2 regions of the Rathayibacter sp. AY1H3 genome follow, and region 1 is predicted to be linked to the other one. Evidence: riboswitches for the same ligand, from Rfam matches in the RefSeq annotation. Region 1 holds a riboswitch; the other holds the start of a gene.

Region 1 (4,205 bases):
CGCACCGCGTTCCTCGCGGCGAGGGCGCGCAGCTCGGCGAGCGCCTCCGTCTCGGTGGCCGGAGCGGGCAGCACCTGCGGGAGGTCGCGGACGTGGATCGACTCGGGGACGGCGGCGGTGACGAGCTCCTCCACGGAGTCGTAGCCGAGAGCCGCGAGCATGGTGCGCTGCGCGTCGGCGTCGGTCCCGATGTGGCGGGACTCGAAGGCGCCGGGGGTCCTGGTGGCCGCCATCTACTCGCCGACCAGCTCGGTGTAGGCGGCGGAGTCGAGGAGGCCGTCGGGCAGGGCGTCGAAGCGGACCCGGATCAGCCACCCCTCGCCGAACGGGTCGGAGTTGACGAGCTCGGGGCTGTCGACGACGGCCGTGTTGGCCTCGAGGACCTCGCCGTCGACGGGGGCGAACAGCTCGCCCACCGACTTGGTCGACTCGATCTCGCCGACGACGCTGCCGCCCTCGACGCGGGCTCCCGCCTCGGGGAGCTCGACGAAGACGACGTCGCCCAGCTTGTCCGCGGCGTATGCGGTGATGCCGACGGTCGCGACCTCTCCGTCGACCCGGATCCACTCGTGGTCGGAGGTGTACTGCAGCTCGGTGGGCACGGCCATGTCAGTTCTTCTTTCTCGAGTAGAAGGGGAGCTCGGTGACGGTCATCGGGAGGCGCGTGCCGCGGATGTCGACGGCGAGCGCCGTCCCGGGCTGCGCGGAGGCGGGGGCGACGTAGGCCATCGCGATCGGGACGCCCAGGGTCGGCGAGAGGACGCCGCTGGTGACCACTCCGACCTCGTCGTCGCCGGAGAGGACGGTGTAGTCGGCACGGGCGGCGCGGCGGCCCTCGCCGACGAGCCCGACGAGCACGGGAGCGTCTCCGGAGGGACCCTCCTCGCTGGCCGCGCGGCCGACGAAGTCGATCGGCTTCCCGAAGGCGACGACGCGGCCGAGGCCGGCCTGTGCGGGGAAGACGTCGCGGGAGAGTTCGTGGCCGTAGAGCGGCATGCCCGCCTCGAGGCGGAGGGTGTCGCGGGCGGCGAGGCCGGCGGGGACGAGGCCCGCTCCGGCGCCGGTCTCGGCGAGAGCCTGCCAGAGCGTGGGAGCGGAGTCGGGCGAGACGTAGATCTCGAAGCCGTCCTCGCCTGTGTACCCGGTGCGCGCGATCAGGATCGGGTGCGCCTCGAAGGTCGCGGGCACGGCGCGGTAGTAGCGCAGCTCCGCGAGCAGGCGGGCGGCGTCGTCCGTGTCGAGCACCGACTCCGCTCCCCGCTCGGTCTCGACGGCGAGGCCCTGGACGTTCTGCAGGATCTCGAGCGAGCGCGGGCCCTGCAGCGCGATGAGGGCGACGTCGTCGCTCTCGTCGAACAGCTCGCACTCGAACATCGCGGTGCGGTCGCGGAGCGTCTCGACGACGATGTGCCGGTTGGCCGCGTTCGCGACGACCATGAAGCGGTCCTCGCCCGTGCGGTAGACGACGAGGTCGTCGATCACGCCGCCCGTGCGCTCCAGGAGAAGGGTGTACTTCGCGCGGCCGGCGGCGACGGCCGAGATGTCGCTCGCCAGCGCGTAGTCGAGGGCGTCGACCGCCTCGGGGCCGACGACGAGGATCTCGGCCATGTGCGAGAGGTCGAAGAGGCCGGCGGCGGTGCGCACGGCGTGGTGCTCGGCGAGATCGCCGGAGTAGCGGACCGGCATCTGCCACCCGGCGAAGTCGGTGAAGGACGCGCCGGCGGCGACGTGCACCTCGTGCAGGGGCGAGTAGCGGGCTTCGGGGCTGGTCGTCGGGGTCTCGGACATGAGTTCTCCATTTCGTCGCAGTGCTGGACTCGCGCCGCGTTCGCGGCAGAGCACAGCAGTGCCGTGGGAACTCCCCCTCTGTCGTGGAGCCTGAGAGATTCGCGCCGCCCCGAGGGGTCGAGCGCTTTCACCATGGGCGGATCCGAGCGGATCGCTTTCCAGAGTGGCCAGTTCGACGCGGTACAAGACCTGAGAGATTGGCGGGGAGGCTTGCTCCTTCGGTGCCGACCGGAGTCGGCTCTCCCGCGTCGCGTATTGCGGCCCGGTATTCGGTTGTGCGGTCAGCCTAGCGGTGAGGGCGGACCCTGCGCGGCGTGTCGCCTCTTCCGCTAGGTGTTCAGGTGTTCGTGACACTAAGGTGATCTCAGCACTTACAGTCGGTGCGACTCTTAGTAGGGGGCACCGGATGCCGGACGTGCAGCTCGCCGTGTCGACGGTGATCTTCGCCCTGCGGCCGCACCCGGAGACCGGAGCGAGCACCGTCTGGATCCCCGTCGTCCGGCGCATCCGCGAGCCGTTCGAGGGACTCTGGGCACTGCCCGGCGGACCGCTGCATCCGGACGAGGACCTCGCCGAGTCGGCCCGCCGCACTCTCCGCGAGACCACGGGCCTGGCTCCGCGCTACCTCGAGCAGCTCTACGCCGTCGGCGGCACCGACCGCTCCCCCGGCGAGGACCGCGTCGTGTCGATCGTCTACTGGGCGCTCGTGCGCTCCGCCGAGGCCGACGAGGCCATCGTGGGAGAGAACGTCGCCTGGCTCTGCACCGATCTGCCGCTCGAGCTCGCCTTCGACCACGGACTGATCGTCGACTACGCCCTCTGGCGCCTGCGCAACAAGATGGAGTACTCCCGCATCGCGCAGGCCTTCCTCGGCGGCGCCTTCACCCTGTCCCAACTGCGGGAGGTCCACGAGGCCGTCCTGCAGAAGCCCCTCGACCCGGCCAACTTCCGCCGGACGATCGAGAGCTCCGGCACCGTGGTGCCCACCGGGGAGCGCCTGACGGGCACCCGCCACCGTCCCCCGCGCCTCTACCGCTACGACGAGTCGGCGGCGCTCGTCGACAACGGCCCGCTGCCCGTCTGAGCGCGCCGCCCGACTCCCCCACCCGCCTCACGAGGAGAACACCGTGACATCCGTCGACAGCACCATCCGGCTCATCGAGGGCGGCTCTGCGCCCGGCGCCACCTGCGCGCCCGAGCTCGCGGAGGCCCCCTGGTCGTTCGACCTCGGCCTGCCCGCCTACGGGCCCGGCGCCTCCCAGGCCGACCCGATCCCGGCCGACGCCCCGGTCCAGGGACGTCTGCCGGAGGAGTACACGACGGCGAGCGCCAACGAGCTGCACCACCGCATCCTCGCGGCGAAGGAGACGCTCGGCGAGCGGGTCGTCGTGCTCGGGCACTTCTACCAGCGGGACGAGGTGGTGCAGTACGCCGACTACGTGGGCGACTCGTTCCAGCTGGCGAAGGCGGCGACGAGCCGGCCCGACGCCGAGGCGATCGTCTTCTGCGGCGTGCACTTCATGGCGGAGACGGCCGACATCCTCTCCGGTCCGGAGCAGGCCGTGATCCTCCCGAACCTGGCGGCCGGCTGCTCGATGGCGGACATGGCCGACATCGACTCCGTCGAGGACGCCTGGGCCGAGCTCACCGAGCTCTACGGCACCGAGCCGGACGCCGACGGCCGCGTGCCGCTCGTCCCGGTCACGTACATGAACTCCTCCGCCGCGCTGAAGGCGTTCTGCGGCCGCAACGGAGGCGTGGTCTGCACCTCCTCGAACGCGGCGACCGTGCTCGAGGACGCGTTCGCGCGCGGGCAGCGGGTGCTGTTCTTCCCCGACCAGCACCTCGGCCGCAACACCGCCAAGGCGATGGGCGTGCCGCTGGAGCGGATGCCGATGTGGAACCCGCGGAAGCCGCAGGGCGGCTCCGACACCGCGACGCTCCTGGACGCGCAGGTGATCCTCTGGCACGGATTCTGCTCGGTGCACAAGCGCTTCACGACGGCCCAGATCGCGAAGGCGCGCGCCGAGCACCCGGGCGTGCGCGTGATCGTGCACCCGGAGTGCCCGATGGCGGTCGTCGACGCGGCCGACGAGTACGGCTCGACCGACTACATCGTGAAGGCGATCCAGGCGGCACCCGCGGGATCGACCTTCGCGATCGGCACCGAGATCAACCTGGTGCAGCGCCTCGCCGTCCAGTACCCGCAGCACACGATCTTCTGCCTCGACGACGTGGTCTGCCCCTGCTCGACCATGTACCGCATCCACCCCGGCTACCTCGCCTGGGTGCTCGAGGGACTGGTCGCGGGGACGGTGCTCAACCGGATCGAGGTCGCGGAGTCGGTGCAGGCCGAGGCGCGCATCGCCCTCGAGCGGATGCTCGCGGCCGTTCCGCCCGCCGGGCCGGCGGCGGTC
Region 2 (4,205 bases), 140 kb from region 1:
TGGCCGCCATCTACTCGCCGACCAGCTCGGTGTAGGCGGCGGAGTCGAGGAGGCCGTCGGGCAGGGCGTCGAAGCGGACCCGGATCAGCCACCCCTCGCCGAACGGGTCGGAGTTGACGAGCTCGGGGCTGTCGACGACGGCCGTGTTGGCCTCGAGGACCTCGCCGTCGACGGGGAAGAACAGCTCGCCCACCGACTTGGTCGACTCGATCTCGCCGACGACGCTGCCGCCCTCGACGCGGGCTCCCGCCTCGGGGAGCTCGACGAAGACGACGTCGCCCAGCTTGTCCGCGGCGTATGCGGTGATGCCGACGGTCGCGACCTCTCCGTCGACCCGGATCCACTCGTGGTCGGATGTGTACTTCAGCTCGGTGGGCGCGGACATGGCAGTTCTTGTTTCTCGAGTAGAAGGGGAGCTGGGTGACGGTCATCGGGAGGCGTGTGCCGCGGATGTCGACGGCGAGCGCCGTCCCGGGCTGCGCGGAGGCGGGGGCGACGTAGGCCATCGCGATCGGGACGCCCAGGGTCGGCGAGAGGACGCCGCTGGTGACCACTCCGACCTCGTCGTCGCCGGAGAGGACGGTGTAGTCGGCACGGGCCGCCCGGCGGCCCCCACCGACGACCCCGACGAGCACGGGAGCGTCTCCGGAGGGACCCTCCTCGCTGGCCGCGCGGCCGACGAAGTCGATCGGCTTCCCGAAGGCGACGACGCGGCCGAGGCCGGCCTGTGCGGGGAAGACGTCGCGGGAGAGTTCGTGGCCGTAGAGCGGCATGCCCGCCTCGAGGCGGAGGGTGTCGCGGGCGGCGAGGCCGGCGGGGACGAGGCCCGCTCCGGCGCCGGTCTCGGCGAGAGCCTGCCAGAGCGTGGGAGCGGAGTCGGGCGAGACGTAGATCTCGAAGCCGTCCTCGCCTGTGTACCCGGTGCGCGCGATCAGGATCGGGTGCGCCTCGAAGGTCGCGGGCACGGCGCGGTAGTAGCGCAGCTCCGCGAGCAGGCGGGCGGCGTCGTCCGTGTCGAGCACCGACTCCGCTCCCCGCTCGGTCTCGACGGCGAGGCCCTGGACGTTCTGCAGGATCTCGAGCGAGCGCGGGCCCTGCAGCGCGATGAGGGCGACGTCGTCGCTCTCGTCGAACAGCTCGCACTCGAACATCGCGGTGCGGTCGCGGAGCGTCTCGACGACGATGTGCCGGTTGGCCGCGTTCGCGACGACCATGAAGCGGTCCTCGCCCGTGCGGTAGACGACGAGGTCGTCGATCACGCCGCCCGTGCGCTCCAGGAGAAGGGTGTACTTCGCGCGGCCGGCGGCGACGGCCGAGATGTCGCTCGCCAGCGCGTAGTCGAGGGCGTCGACCGCCTCGGGGCCGACGACGAGGATCTCGGCCATGTGCGAGAGGTCGAAGAGGCCGGCGGCGGTGCGCACGGCGTGGTGCTCGGCGAGATCGCCGGAGTAGCGGACCGGCATCTGCCACCCGGCGAAGTCGGTGAAGGACGCGCCGGCGGCGACGTGCACCTCGTGCAGGGGCGAGTAGCGGGCTTCGGGGCTGGTCGTCGGGGTCTCGGACATGAGTTCTCCATTTCGTCGCAGTGCTGGACTCGCGCCGCGTTCGCGGCAGAGCACAGCAGTGCCGTGGGAACTCCCCCTCTGTCGTGGAGCCTGAGAGATTCGCGCCGCCCCGAGGGGTCGAGCGCTTTCACCATGGGCGGATCCGAGCGGATCGCTTTCCAGAGTGGCCAGTTCGACGCGGTACAAGACCTGAGAGATTGGCGGGGAGGCTTGCTCCTTCGGTGCCGACCGGAGTCGGCTCTCCCGCGTCGCGTATTGCGGCCCGGTATTCGGTTGTGCGGTCAGCCTAGCGGTGAGGGCGGACCCTGCGCGGCGTGTCGCCTCTTCCGCTAGGTGTTCAGGTGTTCGTGACACTAAGGTGATCTCAGCACTTACAGTCGGTGCGACTCTTAGTAGGGGGCACCGGATGCCGGACGTGCAGCTCGCCGTGTCGACGGTGATCTTCGCCCTGCGGCCGCACCCGGAGACCGGAGCGAGCACCGTCTGGATCCCCGTCGTCCGGCGCATCCGCGAGCCGTTCGAGGGACTCTGGGCACTGCCCGGCGGACCGCTGCATCCGGACGAGGACCTCGCCGAGTCGGCCCGCCGCACTCTCCGCGAGACCACGGGCCTGGCTCCGCGCTACCTCGAGCAGCTCTACGCCGTCGGCGGCACCGACCGCTCCCCCGGCGAGGACCGCGTCGTGTCGATCGTCTACTGGGCGCTCGTGCGCTCCGCCGAGGCCGACGAGGCCATCGTGGGAGAGAACGTCGCCTGGCTCTGCACCGATCTGCCGCTCGAGCTCGCCTTCGACCACGGACTGATCGTCGACTACGCCCTCTGGCGCCTGCGCAACAAGATGGAGTACTCCCGCATCGCGCAGGCCTTCCTCGGCGGCGCCTTCACCCTGTCCCAACTGCGGGAGGTCCACGAGGCCGTCCTGCAGAAGCCCCTCGACCCGGCCAACTTCCGCCGGACGATCGAGAGCTCCGGCACCGTGGTGCCCACCGGGGAGCGCCTGACGGGCACCCGCCACCGTCCCCCGCGCCTCTACCGCTACGACGAGTCGGCGGCGCTCGTCGACAACGGCCCGCTGCCCGTCTGAGCGCGCCGCCCGACTCCCCCACCCGCCTCACGAGGAGAACACCGTGACATCCGTCGACAGCACCATCCGGCTCATCGAGGGCGGCTCTGCGCCCGGCGCCACCTGCGCGCCCGAGCTCGCGGAGGCCCCCTGGTCGTTCGACCTCGGCCTGCCCGCCTACGGGCCCGGCGCCTCCCAGGCCGACCCGATCCCGGCCGACGCCCCGGTCCAGGGACGTCTGCCGGAGGAGTACACGACGGCGAGCGCCAACGAGCTGCACCACCGCATCCTCGCGGCGAAGGAGACGCTCGGCGAGCGGGTCGTCGTGCTCGGGCACTTCTACCAGCGGGACGAGGTGGTGCAGTACGCCGACTACGTGGGCGACTCGTTCCAGCTGGCGAAGGCGGCGACGAGCCGGCCCGACGCCGAGGCGATCGTCTTCTGCGGCGTGCACTTCATGGCGGAGACGGCCGACATCCTCTCCGGTCCGGAGCAGGCCGTGATCCTCCCGAACCTGGCGGCCGGCTGCTCGATGGCGGACATGGCCGACATCGACTCCGTCGAGGACGCCTGGGCCGAGCTCACCGAGCTCTACGGCACCGAGCCGGACGCCGACGGCCGCGTGCCGCTCGTCCCGGTCACGTACATGAACTCCTCCGCCGCGCTGAAGGCGTTCTGCGGCCGCAACGGAGGCGTGGTCTGCACCTCCTCGAACGCGGCGACCGTGCTCGAGGACGCGTTCGCGCGCGGGCAGCGGGTGCTGTTCTTCCCCGACCAGCACCTCGGCCGCAACACCGCCAAGGCGATGGGCGTGCCGCTGGAGCGGATGCCGATGTGGAACCCGCGGAAGCCGCAGGGCGGCTCCGACACCGCGACGCTCCTGGACGCGCAGGTGATCCTCTGGCACGGATTCTGCTCGGTGCACAAGCGCTTCACGACGGCCCAGATCGCGAAGGCGCGCGCCGAGCACCCGGGCGTGCGCGTGATCGTGCACCCGGAGTGCCCGATGGCGGTCGTCGACGCGGCCGACGAGTACGGCTCGACCGACTACATCGTGAAGGCGATCCAGGCGGCACCCGCGGGATCGACCTTCGCGATCGGCACCGAGATCAACCTGGTGCAGCGCCTCGCCGTCCAGTACCCGCAGCACACGATCTTCTGCCTCGACGACGTGGTCTGCCCCTGCTCGACCATGTACCGCATCCACCCCGGCTACCTCGCCTGGGTGCTCGAGGGACTGGTCGCGGGGACGGTGCTCAACCGGATCGAGGTCGCGGAGTCGGTGCAGGCCGAGGCGCGCATCGCCCTCGAGCGGATGCTCGCGGCCGTTCCGCCCGCCGGGCCGGCGGCGGTCTGACATGGCGCGGGTCGTCGTCGTCGGCAGCGGCATCGCCGGGCTGGTCGCCGCGCTGCCGGCGCAGCGCCGCGACGAGGTGCTGCTCGTCACCAAGGGCGCGCTGGCGGAGTCGTCGACGCGCGCCGCACAGGGCGGGATCGCCGCGGTCACGGCGCCGGGCGACTCCGTGGCGCTGCACGTGGAGGACACGCTCACCGCCGGTGCGGGCCTCGCCGTGCGC

The links. A riboswitch is a leader RNA that binds a small molecule or an ion and turns the genes downstream of it on or off. The one in region 1 is predicted to bind glycine.
Region 2: linked by a shared signal. The riboswitch ahead of gcvT (glycine cleavage system aminomethyltransferase GcvT) and the one ahead of gcvT (glycine cleavage system aminomethyltransferase GcvT) in region 1 are both predicted to bind glycine.

Annotation. Positions count from the first base shown of each region.
Region 1 is NZ_PSUU01000001.1:106,818-111,022, forward strand. It holds gene gcvP (aminomethyl-transferring glycine dehydrogenase) at 1-233, opposite strand, end outside; gene gcvH (glycine cleavage system protein GcvH) at 234-608, opposite strand; gene gcvT (glycine cleavage system aminomethyltransferase GcvT) at 610-1,788, opposite strand; glycine riboswitch at 1,957-2,044, opposite strand; gene C5C33_RS00495 (NUDIX domain-containing protein) at 2,195-2,872, shown strand; gene nadA (quinolinate synthase NadA) at 2,916-4,205, shown strand, end outside.
Region 2 is NZ_PSUU01000001.1:246,530-250,734, reverse strand. It holds gene gcvP (aminomethyl-transferring glycine dehydrogenase) at 1-10, opposite strand, end outside; gene gcvH (glycine cleavage system protein GcvH) at 11-385, opposite strand; partial or broken gene gcvT (glycine cleavage system aminomethyltransferase GcvT) at 399-1,565, opposite strand; glycine riboswitch at 1,734-1,821, opposite strand; gene C5C33_RS01150 (NUDIX domain-containing protein) at 1,972-2,649, shown strand; gene nadA (quinolinate synthase NadA) at 2,693-3,985, shown strand; gene nadB (L-aspartate oxidase) at 3,987-4,205, shown strand, end outside.